3 regions of the Halomonas sp. SIMBA_159 genome follow, and region 2 is predicted to be linked to each of the others. Evidence: predicted binding sites of a transcription regulator. Region 2 holds the regulator's gene; each other region holds the start of a gene.
What was found. The regulator LexA, encoded in region 2, represses DNA repair genes until DNA is damaged. The targets are predictions, from matches to a motif close to TACTGTNTANNTANACAGTA.

Region 1: a site for LexA is predicted at 3,396-3,415, ahead of R0J87_RS16920 (LexA family protein). Genes of this name have one in related genera too.
Region 3: a site for LexA is predicted at 2,956-2,975, ahead of R0J87_RS10460 (LexA family protein). Genes of this name have one in related genera too.

The regions. Positions count from the first base shown of each region.
Region 1 covers NZ_JAWJBT010000031.1:2,473-7,092, reverse strand. Annotated here, with positions in the region: gene R0J87_RS16945 (lambda exonuclease family protein) at 159-770, opposite strand; gene R0J87_RS16940 (ERF family protein) at 808-1,557, opposite strand; gene R0J87_RS16935 (hypothetical protein) at 1,580-1,750, opposite strand; gene R0J87_RS16930 (DUF932 domain-containing protein) at 1,870-2,838, opposite strand; gene R0J87_RS16925 (hypothetical protein) at 2,937-3,275, opposite strand; gene R0J87_RS16920 (LexA family protein) at 3,432-3,881, shown strand; gene R0J87_RS16915 (Y-family DNA polymerase) at 3,878-4,620, shown strand, end outside.
Region 2 covers NZ_JAWJBT010000026.1:13,527-18,146, reverse strand. Annotated here, with positions in the region: gene nagZ (beta-N-acetylhexosaminidase) at 1-902, opposite strand, end outside; gene R0J87_RS15955 (L,D-transpeptidase family protein) at 987-1,502, opposite strand; gene R0J87_RS15950 (TetR/AcrR family transcriptional regulator) at 1,480-2,157, opposite strand; gene lexA (transcriptional repressor LexA) at 2,385-3,068, shown strand; gene R0J87_RS15940 (energy-coupling factor ABC transporter permease) at 3,084-3,755, opposite strand; gene purU (formyltetrahydrofolate deformylase) at 3,774-4,620, opposite strand, start outside.
Region 3 covers NZ_JAWJBT010000013.1:114,126-118,745, forward strand. Annotated here, with positions in the region: gene R0J87_RS10435 (lambda exonuclease family protein) at 1-335, opposite strand, end outside; gene R0J87_RS10440 (ERF family protein) at 375-1,124, opposite strand; gene R0J87_RS10445 (hypothetical protein) at 1,153-1,323, opposite strand; gene R0J87_RS10450 (DUF932 domain-containing protein) at 1,431-2,399, opposite strand; gene R0J87_RS10455 (hypothetical protein) at 2,498-2,836, opposite strand; gene R0J87_RS10460 (LexA family protein) at 2,992-3,441, shown strand; gene R0J87_RS10465 (Y-family DNA polymerase) at 3,577-4,620, shown strand, end outside.

The sequences.
Region 1 (4,620 bases), on a different contig from region 2:
TTCTGTGACCGGCGAAGTGACTAAGTAGGTGCCCGCCACTTCACCGGCTTTGAGTTTGCTATGGGGCATGATGACCTCCAAAAAATAAAGATGCCGGGGTGGTGGCCCCGGCATCTATGTCGTTAATGGTTGAAAGGAATATCTGTGAAAGTGACCGTTCACGCAGCCATCACTTGGCTCATGCGCCGCTCCATCTCCTCATGAAATGCTTCGACTCGCTCAACAATCGTGCGGATCATGATGTCGTCACGGTAGGCACGTTTAATAAACAGCGGCATGCCAGGCCAATAACTCACAAAGTCGATCCACTCCCGCTCGCTAACCCACAGTCCACCTTGGCACTGAGCAACATGCTCGGCGGGAATCTCCCCGCTAAGCAGTACCTCTATTTGGAATTTGGGCAGCTTGGTTTTGATTTCCAGTAGGCCGTTATCACCTACCAAACTGTCTGGTGAGTAGCCCACCTCGTGATTGAGGATAATGCCCACTTCCTGTGGTTCCGGTTCACCAGCGGCATCGCAATAAAGCGTGCGTGCCACGCCTTCCAGCTCATGACCACGACGGGTATGCGCATTACCCTGAAATGGCTCGGCCAGTTCGCCGGTAATCCGCTCGCCAATCAGCTGATGCATATACGAAAAAGCCCCAGTGCCAAATCCACCGGGGCCTTTCCCGTTAACCAGCAGCGTTTTTAGCTCCGACATGGTGACGTGGCCTAAGCGCGCCGCCAGCCATTCAGGGGAGCCTTGCTCCATGTTGAGTATCTGCATGGATGCCTCCTTTACTCAGGTAGGGTTAGTACGCCGTTTACTTAACAGCTCGCTTAGTGAGGGACGCCCGCAGCTTGTCGAAGTCCGCCTGAGGCACCTGAACGGCAGAACCGTACTTGCCGCTGAACCACTCCTGGGTCGTGGCAGGGCATTGGCTGATCAGCCGCTGGATCTGCCCCGCCTGAAAGGGCGTTACTAGCTTTACTCTAGTGCTGGTGTTGCCGTTATCGTCCTGGCCTCGCGTGGTGATATTAAGCAGGGCACTCAGCACGTAGCGTTTGCCATAGCTAGTAGACGAGCCAAAGGCCTGTACTGCGTTTTTGTTGCCGCTTATATCCGCAGGCAGAAGCATACTGGTCTCTTCACGGTGGCCGTCCTTGTGCATCAACACACCGGTGACCTGAATGCCGCGCTCCTGCGTCTGAATACGGAAGCTCACTGCAAAGCCATGCTTCTGCATAATGGGCCGCACGGTATCGACGATATCTTCCAGCGTGGCGTATTTACCGTTATTGCCTTGGCCATGTTCTTCGATGCTGGGTAACTCGGTCTGCATCGCCGCCATCGCGGCGCTATAGGCCATCATGGCTTGTCGATCCATCACCCGTTCCTGCATTTGCAGCAAACGCTCCATCTTGTCGATATCAACGTCTGGGTTAAGCGCCGCACGCTCAATGACCTGAATGATAGCGGTGCTGTCGGCATGTGCCGGGGCTGAATTAGCCGGAACGGCCTGGAGGGAGGTGGTCGTTGTGTCGCGATTTACCACATTAGTGTTTGTTGCCATGGGGAGGCTCCTTGAACAGTCTTTAAATATCGCTGGGTAGTTCGTTGGGAGAAATAGGCGTTAAGCGCAGCTCAGCGCGGTAAAACTGGCCTTTAGCCATCACATAGGTTTCAGCGTGGGTTTGCTCTTTGGTGAGCAGGCGCTCGGTGAGCTGAGTGAGGGCAATATCGAGATCACGGTGAAGCAGTGCCATGGTGTACTCCTAACCAATAAAAACGCCCAGCCGGTAAGGGCTGGGCGTATGGTGTGATAGTGGAAAAACGTTAAACGATTATGAGAACCTGCGTTCCGGAGCGATAAAGCCAACGCCGGTCAGCTGACCAAGGCCAGCGCTGTATTCAGAGCTTCCTGCTTCAGCTGTGCGCCTTGGCCAAACCATGCAGAATCCATGCGGGTATCGTTACTGCGTGCCCGCTTGTCGTGATCGACGTACTCCGTTACGGCATTGAGCAGGCCCCAGGCCGTGTCTTTAGCGGTGATCAAGTGAGAACCGCGTCCTTCCCCCTGATACAGCTTCTGCACCTTATTCAGCGCCCGGTAATTCGGTAGCTTGGAAGGGTCATCTATTGGCTTATCGATACCGCAGAGCACCGACTGAAAATACTGCTGCGCCTCGCGGTGATCGATCTTACGTTCCGCCAGTGCTTTCATCTGGTACATGAAGTCGTTCCACTGAGAGACCGAAATCCCCAGCTGACGCTTCACCGCACGCGGATCGAACTCTGAGCGATGCGGCACCTTCACCGCTTGCGACGTGCCATCAACGGCAATTTGCAGCGTGTTGTTGCACACAACCCGCACCGTGGTGGGCGTTGCCATGGTAGCGAGAGTGCCATCGCAGGAAGTAGCCAACAGCAGGTAGTCATTGACCTCATCCTGACCTTTGAGCGACGTGCTTAAGCCGCTACGGGCTAGCGCCCAGAACTTACGTCCGCCTTTGAGCACGCCAGCGGTTTCTAGCTCATACCCGGCGTACTCGGTCAGGTCACGGTAAAACTCCAAAATCTCCTCGGGCTGCACCACCTTATAGCGCTGTGACACCACCGACAGCGGTGCTTTAGTATCTGAGCGGTAGAGCACCTTTTGCTCAGGGAACGAGTGAATGCTGCCAAGGTGGCTAGCCCCTTCGGCAATAAAGCGTACTGGGGCTTCTTCAATGTGCCAATTCATACCAGCCTGTTGCTGCCAGACCTCCAGCGGTTGATGACGGTCGAGTTGCTGCCCCAGGCCATGCCAAGGGTTATCGCCAACGTAAGCCATTTGTTCAACGAGATGTGCCATGAGTCATTCTCCAGACATAAAAAAAGCGCCGACCAAAGGCCAGCGCGAGAAAGTGAGTAAGCAGATCATTCGCCCCACATGGGGCGAACAACGATGGGTTAAGCGTTAGGTGCTAAAGGCGGGTGGGTATCGCGATAAGTGCAGCCGCAAGACAAGCATAACCACGGTGTTCCGCTACCAACAGGCAGCCACTGCTCAAACAGCGAGTGGGCGATGCGCGAGCCGCTCTGGCCACCAGCAAACGCGCCCATCATCGCGGCAGGCAGCTTTGCGAGGGGAAAGCGAGTAACCGCAAGCGACAGCGGGCCGGTCATAGCCGTCGCCCGCCAGGCACCAATGGCACCGCCTAACAGGGTACTACCCACGACGCCAACGCGTTGGGCAGTCTCAAGGTTCAATGTGCGCGGTGATGCACAGCGTGTGCAGGATGGGGGCATAAACAGCGCTCCTATGCAGAGGAAAAAGGCTCCAGGGTGGTGGATGCATAGGAGTGATATAGGTCTGAATTTTTTTGGCTTTGACCTTTAAGGGCTTGCGTCATCAGGGTGCTTTATTGATACTGTTTTTTTATACAGTTAAAAAGAGGTGCCCTTATGTCTTTACCTGTTTCCTTTATAGGTCAAGCGGATGCCATGGCCTTGCCCAGTCCCTTACCGTTTTACTCCAGCGCCGTGCGTGCTGGGTTCCCCTCACCAGCGGATGACCACCTAGATACCGATTTGGATCTGCACACGTACGTCGTTAAGCGACCGGCAGCAACCTACTTTGTGCGCTCCGAAGGCGACTCCATGATCGGTGACGGTATTCACCATGGAGATTTGTTGGTGGTTGATCGCAGCCTGGAAGCGCTGCCAGGGCGAATTATCGTGATCTGTGTGGATGGGGAGCTCACGGTGAAGCGCCTTGAACGTGTGGGCCAACGTACTTACCTCTGTGCGAGTAACGCCGCTTACCCGCCCATTCCCATCGATGGCCGCGAATCCCATGTTTGGGGTGTCGTCACGCATGTGATTCACAGCTTGCCAGGGGCTACTGTGCAATGATCGCCTTGGTCGACTGCAATAACTTCTATGTCTCTTGCGAACGGGTGTTTAACCCGGCCCTCGAAGGACGTCCGGTGGGAGTGCTGTCTAATAACGATGGATGCGTAGTAGCTCGCAGTAACGAACTCAAAGCCCTGGGTGTGGAGATGGGGACAGCCATGCACCTGCTTGCACCGCATATTCGTCGCCAAGCGGTGTTGCTCTCCAGTAATTATGCCCTGTATGGCGATATGTCCCAGCGGGTTACCGAGGTGCTAGGCGAGTTTTCACCCCATGTGGAGGTGTACTCCATTGATGAAAGCTTTGTCGGCTTTCAGGGCTTTGACCCCGATACGTTGGAAGCGCGGGGCAAAGCCATGCGCGATACCGTTCGGCAGTGGACGGGCATTCCAGTGTGCGTGGGGTTTGCACCTACCCGCGTATTGGCCAAAGTGGCGAACCAAGCGGCTAAAAAACATCCCGCCTACAAACAGCACGGGGTGTGTAAGCTGATCGCTGATAGTGAAACGACCAAGGCACTGCTTAAGCAGTTGCCGGTGACCGAGCTATGGGGAGTGGCACGCCGTACCGGTGAACGTTTAAGGGTGATGGGTATTGAGTCCGCATGGGATCTGCGCGAAGCAGACCCTAAGCGTATTAGACAGCGCTTTAGTGTGGTGCAGGAACGCATCGTATGGGAGCTACGCGGGCAATCTGCCATCCAGTTGGATGACATGAGCTTACCCAAACAACAGATCAT
Region 2 (4,620 bases):
TTATTCAGTACGCCTTGGCATGCTTCAACCACCTCAAGGGCAGCAGCGCGGTCATTGCAGATCAGCAGCATATCGCAGCCAGCGGCGAGCGCTGCTTTAGCACGCTCAGCCGGGCCGCCTGCCTCATGGGCACCGGCCATGCTTAAATCATCTGAAAAAATACACCCTTTGAAACCCAACGATTCGCGCAACATGCCTAGCCAGTTGGGTGAAAAGCCCGCAGGGCGCGTATCAAACGCTGAATAGATCACGTGCGCAGGCATAACACCGTTCAACACACTGGCTAGCTCGCGAAACGGCACTAAGTCACGCGCTTTTAGCTCAGCCAGCGGGCGCTCATCCACCGGCAGCGCCACGTGGGAATCCGCCGCAACGCCACCATGACCAGGAAAGTGCTTACCCACTGCCGCCATGCCAGCATCGTGTAAGCCATCAATAAAGGCGTGACCCAACTGAGCGACATGCGCAGGATTGCTGCTGAAGCTGCGCTCACCAATCACGCTGGAGATTCCGCTTTCAACATCCAGCACCGGCGCAAAGCTAATGTCCAAACCGCAGGCAGCCATTTCCATACCCAGCAGCCACCCCGTGTCTTTGGCTAGGGTGAGACCTGCCACCGGGTCGTTGGCGAACAAATCACCAATACGCGCCATGGCAGGTATCTTGGTGACACCTTGTTTAATCCGCTGGACTCGCCCGCCCTCTTGGTCAATGCCCAACAGCAGGTCGCCACGCACACGCCGAATACTGCTGCAGAGTTGGCGCACTTGGTAGGCATCTTCTACGTTGCGGGCGAACAAAATAACGCCACCCACCGCAGGGTCTTTGAGCAATCGCTTTTCAGCGCTAGATAATTGCGGCCCTTCTAGGTCAAGCATGACCGGGCCAATGGGTTGCGTCATGGTGGTGAGTCCGACAAAAAGGGCGCCATTCTAGACTAACCGCTTAGCGTGTCAAAATTCTGGCAGGACGCCCGATAAATGGTCTTAGTGCAGCCAGACCGGCGTACCAGGCTGGGCATGATCAAACAAATAGTGCAAATCGTCATTACGCAAACGAATGCAGCCGTGTGAGGCCGCCACGCCCATAGGCTGATCGGGAGGCGTTCCGTGTAGATAAATATAGCGCCGCTGTGAGTCGACATCGCCACCACGATTCACGCCGCACTCTAGCCCGCAGAGCCACAGAATACGTGTCAAAATCCAATCGCGTTTAGGGAAGCGGCTAGCTAACTCGGGCGAAAACACCTCTTCTGTCCATCGGCGGCCGCGAAACACCGCATTATCTGGCAAGCCTTTGCCGATAGCGGCACGCACATAGTGCCAGCCTAACGGTGTCTGGCCACTGCCCTCCTGCTGTCCTACCCCTGCAAGCCCAGTGGACACATCACACTCATAGCGCACCTCTCTCCCCTGCCAGCAGCGCAGCCGCTGCTGCTGGGTGTCGATTTCAATCCACTCTGAATGGGTAGGCGGTAATTCAGCTAGCCTGGGCGTTTCCATGGTGTCCCTCTTCAACAGCAGCCGGTAACGGGGCGCTCATCGCCGCCACCACCACTGGGCGCAGTCGCCTAATAAGGTCGCGCACCGTTACCTGCTCTTGGTAATCCTTGGCAGCGATATCGCGGAGAGCATCCAGTCCTGATAGCGTAAATATCACCGTGCCTAACATAAAGTGTAGCCGCCAAAAACGCTCAGCGTCCGGCAGCTCTGGCGTGGCTTTACGTACAAGCTCGGTGAACCGGGTAAATACGTCACCATACTGCTGCTGAATGTAACGACGCAGATGCCCCTGCGCTTGGCTGTACGCCAACCCCAATAAGCGCATAAATACTTTCAGGCTATTGCGCTCTGCAGGCACCGCCAGCACGGTAGTCGCCATTGTTTCTAACAGCACTTCCAGTGGAATAGGCGTGCCCTGGTAGCGCGCTTCTAACTCATCTAAAGCGGTATGAAAGCGTGCAGAGAAAGGATCCAGGTAGCGGGCAAAGACGGCTTGAATCAGCGCTTTTTTGGAACCAAAGTGATAGTTCACTGCGGCTAAATTGACCCGCGCTTTGCTGGTGATATTGCGCAGCGACGTTTCGGCAAAGCCTCGCTCTGCAAATAGCACCTCTGCAGTATCTAAAATACGCGTTACCGTATCCGATTGGGCCATAGCGCCCTCCAAAAACAGGTGTTTAAAACATGCCTGAATACTATTCCATAACCCCTGTTGGCTCAATCTCTTATCCAACAGGCTAACAGGGTTGATCCAGACAGGAGTGGCTGTCCAAGTTGGGTGCAACTCGCCATGTACTGGATAGAGCAACATACTGTATACTTAAACACATACTGATTAAGCCGACATGTAGCTACTGTCTTTTCACTGTTTTGGAGTATGGTATGTCGCGTCCACTTACAGCTCGTCAACAGCACGTTTTTGATTTTATTGTGAAGACCATGGGTGAACTAGGCTACCCGCCCACCCGCGCTGAAATTGCCAAAGCGTTGGGGTTCCGTTCGCCTAACGCAGCAGAAGAGCATCTGCGTGCGCTAGAGCGCAAAGGCGCTATCCGGATTATCCGTAATACGTCACGCGGCATCCGCCTGCCAAATCAGGAGCCACAAGAGCTGACTGAAACGCCGGCAACAGCGCAAGCGCCAGCGACCACTACGGAAGCCCTGCCCAACGGATTACCTGTTATTGGTGAAGTGGCCGCTGGCAGCCCCATTTTGGCAGCTGAGCACATTGATCGTTACTGCCCGCTGCCTGCGGAGTACTTCACGCCTAAAGCCGACTACCTATTACGCGTTCGCGGCCTCTCAATGAAAGACGTGGGTATACTGGAAGGCGACCTTCTGGCCGTGCATCGCACCGACCGGGTACGCGACGGTCAAATCGTAGTCGCACGCTTGGAAGACGAAGTTACTGTCAAGCGTTTTAAACGCCAGGGGCATCAAGTGACCTTGCTTGCTGAAAACGCTGATTTCGCCCCCATTGAAATCGATTTGCGCACTCAGCAGCTCGATATTGAAGGAGTAGGCGTGGGCGTAATTCGAGGCGGGAACGGGCAGGCACTTGGCTAACGGCCCACCCAAACGCTATTGCATATCGATATAGCGATGATCATTAAAGGTGGCCACCCAACCTGGGTGGTACACCAAGAGAATACTCAGCAGCATGCCGGTAATAAACGCTTCTGACGGCATCAACAGTGGCAAAAAACGGGCATACTCTTGGGCAAGATAGACCGCTTCAGGGTCAGTGCCCGCCAGCATAATTAACGCCACCGCTGCAAGCCCTCCACCAAGCGTTGCCAACGCCGCGCCGAAAAACCCGCAGGCAAAGAGAAACACCATCAGGTTATCGGGCAAACGACGGTCAACAATGCGCCATACCACACCCGTGATGAGTGCAGGCACAATGCCGGTGACCAGCACGTTAGCCCCTAGCAACATCCACTCGTTTCTACCCACTAACACCATGGCGACATTGATCATCACATTGCTGATCAACGCCAACGGCATTTTAAAGACCAGCGTCATCAGCACGGTAAACACCAAGTGCAGTGTCAGCCAATCGACGGCTTGAGCACGCAGCTGCCACATCAGCAGAACCGCCAAGGTGGCCGCCATCCAACGATGCTGTAACGCTGTATCGTCAAGCAGCGGCTGCCAGGGGCGCAGGCATAAGCACCAAACAATCACACCCAGTGAAAGTAGCCATGTAAGGACTAATGCCCACGGTGCTAACACGCTTTGTGCAAATGACATAGCGCCCCCAGTAGTGGCTTAACTAAAGACAACCGTCTTGTTACCGTGAATCAAGACACGGTCTTCCAAGTGCCAACGTAACCCACGAGCCAATACGGCTTTCTCCACATCCCGGCCAAAACGCACTAAATCGGTAGGCGTATGGCAGTGGCTGACACGGTGAATATCCTGCTCAATGATGGGGCCCGCATCCAGCTCTTCAGTCACGTAGTGACACGTCGCACCAATGAGCTTCACGCCACGCTCGTAGGCTTGATGATACGGTTTGGCACCGGCAAAGGAAGGCAAGAAGCTGTGATGAATATTAATCACACGCCCGGCGTAACGCTCGCATAGCGAGGGTGGCAAAATTTGCATATAGCGCGCCAGCACAACGCAATCTGCGCGGGCATTATCGATCTGCTCTTGCACCTGCTCGAAGGCTTTCTGCTTATTGGCAGGGTCCACCGGCACATGGTGGTAAGGAATGCCGTACCACTCAGTCAAAGAGCGCATGTCATCGTGATTAGAGATCACCCCAACAATATCGCAATCCAACTCACCCGCCTGCCAACGGTAGAGTAAATCGACTAGGCAGTGAGACTCACGGGACACCATCAGCACCACGCGGCGGCGCTTTTGGGTATCGACTAACGACCACTGCATATCAAACTCAGCTGCCACCGGCTCAAACGATGTACGCAGTGCTTCCGCCGACATGCCCAGCGAATCCGCCAGAATTTCGTAACGCATAAAAAAGCGGCCAGTCTCTAGATCAGAGTGCTGGCTGGCTTCCGTAATGGAGCCACCTTGCTGAGCAATAAAGCTTGAGACACGCGCCACGATGCCCACTTGGTCTGGGCAGGAAACAACTAAACGGTAATAA
Region 3 (4,620 bases), on a different contig from region 2:
CCAATCAGGCTATCCGGTGAGTAGCCCACGTTGTGGTTGAGAATCAGGCCCACTTCTTTGGGTTTCGGTGCGCCGGTCATATCGCGATACAGCGAGCGGGCAACACTCTCTAGCTCCTGCCCCCGCTTGGTATGGGCGTTGCCTTGAAACGGCTCGGCCAGCTCACCGGTCATGCGCTCGCCGATCAACTGGTGCATATAGGTGATGGCTCCGGTACCCAACCCGCCGGGACCTTTGCCATTCACCAGCAGTGCCTTGAGCTCTGACATGGTGACGCGCCCAAGACGCGCCGCCAGCCACTCGGGCGAGCCTTGTGGCATGGTGAGTATCTGCATACACGCCTCCTGTAGGCGATGAGTGGTCGAGCTGAGCCGCTATTTCACGGCTCGTTTGGTGAGGGATGCGCGGAGTTTGTCGAAATCTGCCTGAGGCACCTGAACCGCAGCGCCGTATTTGCCGCTGAACCACTCTTGCGTGGTGGCTGGGCATTGACTGATCAAACGCTGAATCTGCCCCGCCTGAAAAGCCGTAACCCTCTTTACAGCTGCGCGTGTGCTGGTCTGGCCATTATCGTCTTGCCCGCGTGTGGTGATGTTGAGCAATGCGCACAGTACGTAGCGCTTGCCGTAGCTGGTGGATGAACCAAAGGCCTGGACGGCGTTCTTGTTACCGCTCATGTCCGCAGGCAATAGCATGCTGGTCTCTTCCCGATGGCCGTCCTTGTGCATCAGCACGCCCGTCACTTGAATGCCGCGCTCCTGTGTCTGAATACGGAAGCTCACTGCGAAGCCGTGTTTTTGCAGGATGGGCCGCACGGTATCGACGATATCCTCCAGCGTGGCATAGCAGCCGTTATTGGTTTGCCCACGCTCTTCAATGCTGGGCAACTCGGTTTGCATCGCAGCCATAGCAGCGCTGTAGGCCATCATGGCCTGGCGATCCATCACCCGCTCCTGCATTTGCAGCAGGCGCTCCATCTTGTCGATATCGACGTCAGGGTTAAGCGCTGCGCGCTCGATCACTTGGATAATGGCCGTACTGTCAGTGGTCGATGGAGAAGAAGTAGGCGGCACCGCCTGGAGAGACGATGCCTCTTGAGTGACCATGTGTGTCTTGTTCGCCATGACGGCTCTCCTTAAAAACGGTATGGGGTTAGATATCGCTGGGCAGCTCATCGGGGGATACCGGCACGAGCCGAAGCTCCGCGCGGTAAAACTGGCCTTTCGCCATGACGTAGGTGGTTGCCTGGGTTTGGTCTTGGGTCAGCAGGCGCTCTGTGAGCTGGGTAAGGGCTAAGTCGAGATCGTGGTGTAGCGTTGCCATATAGGCCTCCAAACAAAAAAAACGCCCAGCCGATTAAGGGCTGGGCGTCTATGGGGTGAGGGTAGCGAGGTAGGTCAGCGGTAACGTGGTGACTACGCCGTTAATGGTTAGCTGACCAAGGCCAGCGCCGCGTTGAGTGCTTCCTGCTTCAGCTGTGCGCCTTGGCCGAACCAGGCAGAGTCCATGCGGGTATCGTTACTGCGTGCGCGCTTTTCATGATCGACGTATTCGGTCACGGCATTGAGCAAGCCCCAGGCCGTATCCTTCGCGGTCACCAAGTGAGCGCCACGCCCTTCGCCCTGGTAGAGCTTCTGTACCTTGTTGAGCGCTCGGTAGTTGGGCAGTTTGGAAGGATCGTCTAACGGCGTCTCCACGCCGCACATCACCGCTTGGAAGTAGTGTTGCGCTTCACGGTGATCAATTTTCCGCTCGGCTAAGGCTTTCATGCGGTACATGAAGTCATTCCATTGCGACACCGAAATGCCCAGTTGGCGTTTGACGGCGCGGGGATCAAACTCTGAACGATGGGGTACCTTCACCGCTTGCGACGTGCCATCGACGGCAATTTGCAGCGTGTTATTGCACACCACCCGCACCGTGGTCGGCGTGGCCATGGTGGCGAGAGTGCCGTCACACGACGTGGCTAACAACAGATAATCGTTGACCTCATCCTGACCTTTGAGCGACGTGCTTAAGCCGCTACGTGCTAACGCCCAGAACTTACGTCCGCCTTTCAGCACGCCTGCTGTCTCCAGCTCATACCCGGCGTACTCGGTCAGGTCACGGTAAAACTCCAGGATCTCTTCAGGCTGCACCACCTTATAGCGCTGTGACACCACCGACAGCGGTGCTTTGGTATCCGAGCGGTAGAGCACTTTCTGCTCAGGGAACGAGTGAATGCTGCCCAGGTGGCTAGCCCCTTCGGCAATAAAGCGCACCGGCGCTTCTTCGATATGCCAGTTCATACCGGCCTGTTGCTGCCAGACCTCCAGCGGTTGATGACGAGACAGTTGCTGCCCCAGGCCATGCCAAGGGGTATCGCCAACGTAAGCCATGTGTTCAACGAGATGTGCCATGAGTCATTCTCCAGACATAAAAAAAGCGCCGACCAAAGGCCAGCGCGAGAAAGTGAGTAAGCGGATCATCCGCCCCACACAGGGCGAACAACGATGGGTTAAGCGTTAGGTGCTAAAGGCGGGTAGGTGTCGCGGTAGGTGCAGCCGCAAGATAAGCATAACCACGGTGTCCCGCTGCCAACTGGCAGCCACTGTTCAAACAATGTGGTGGCGATGCGCAAGCCGGTTTGACCACCGGCCATGGCACCCATCATGGCGGCAGGCAGTTTTGCCAGCGGAAAGCGAGTCACCGCCAATGGCAGTGGACCGGTGACGGCGGTTGCGCGCCATGCGCCAATAGCACCGCCGATCAAGGTGCTGCCCACCACGCTTACGCGTTGGGCTGTATCCAGGTTCAGCATGCGTGTTGATGCACAACGCTTACAGGGGGGGGACATATTGAAGCTCCTATGCAGGGGAAAAAGGTTCCAGTGGGGTGGATGCATGGGAGTGATATAGGTCTGAAATTAGTTGGGATACGCCGATGCGGTATTGCGTTAATTGAGCACTTTACAGATACTGTTTTTATATACAGTTATCAATGGAGGTGCCCATGACGTTATCAGTGACATTACTAGGACAAGCAGGCGCTTTGACAGTGTCGCAGCCCTTACCGCTCTATACTTGTGCCGTGCGCGCAGGTTTTCCATCGCCCGCAGATGACCACTTAGATACCGATCTTGATCTTCACCGCTATGTGGTGAAACGGCCTGCTGCAACGTATTTCGTACGTTCTGAAGGAGACTCCATGATTGGTGATGGAATTCATCATGGGGATTTGCTGGTGGTGGATCGCAGCCTCGAAGCCTTACCAGGGCGCATTATCGTCATTTGTGTTGATGGCGAGCTCACAGTAAAGCGCCTTGAGCGAGTAGGGCAGCGGACTTATCTCCGGGCAAGTAATCCTGCTTACCCTCCCATTCCCCTAGATGGTCGTGAGTCGCACGTCTGGGGCGTAGTGACTCATGTGCTTCACAGCTTTCCAGGGGCAACGCTGCAATGATGGCTCTGATCGACTGCAATAACTTCTACGTCTCCTGCGAACGGGTCTTCAACCCATCACTGGAAGGTCGTCCTGTAGGGGGTACTATCTAATAATGATGGTTGCGTCGTCGCTCGCTCTAACGAATTAAAAGCGCTGGGTGTTGAAATGGGGGCTGCCATGCATCTGTTAACACCCGAAGTGCGCCGCCAAGCCGTCCTGCTATCCAGCAACTATGCGTTGTATGGTGATATGTCCCAACGGGTAACCGAGGTGCTGGGGGAGTTTTCACCCCATGTAGAGGTGTACTCCATCGACGAAAGCTTTGTCGGGTTTCAGGGATTTGAGGTAGATACCTTGAAACATCGAGGCCAAGCGTTGCGGGATACCGTGAAGCAGTGGACAGGTATTCCCGTGTCAGTGGGGTTTGCGCCGACACGGGTGTTGGCCAAGGTCGCCAATCATGCCGCTAAAAAACACCCTGCATATAGAGACCAAGGTGTATGCACGTTGCTTGCAGAAAGCGCGTCTACTAAAGCGTTGCTGAAGCAGTTGCCTGTCACCGAACTATGGGGCGTTGCACGCCGCACCGGCGAGCGATTACGCGTCATGGGCATTGAGACTGCCTGGGACCTGCGAGAGGCAGACCCGAAACATATCCGTCGGCACTTTAGTGTGGTGCAGGAGCGCATTGTCTGGGAGTTGCGGGGGCAACCCTCCATTCAGCTAGATGACATGAGCCAGCCTAAACAACAGATCATGGTGTCTCGTTCGTTTGGGCGGCTTACCAACGATCCCCATCAGTTAAGGGAGCCGCTACGGTATCATGCTGCCAGGGCGGGCGAAAAACTTCGTAAGCAGCAAAGCGTCACCAGCGCCGTCATGGTGTTTATCCGCACAAACTCGTTTCGCACGGATTTACCTCAATATCGTCAACGTGTCGTCATTTCTCTGGAACGGCCCACTGATGATAGTCGTGAGATCATCTCCGCTGCGGTACAAGGTTTGCGTCGTCTCTGGCGAAAAGGGTACGCCTACCACAAAGTGGGTCTCATGCTGCTTGATCTATCGCCTAAAGCTAACCGACAGCTTACCCTCACTGAATCCCCTCAGACTGACGAAGAAGCCAAACGTAGCGAACGATTGATGGCGACGATGGATAAACTCAACCGAGAGCTGGGCAAGTGGACGGTACAGCTG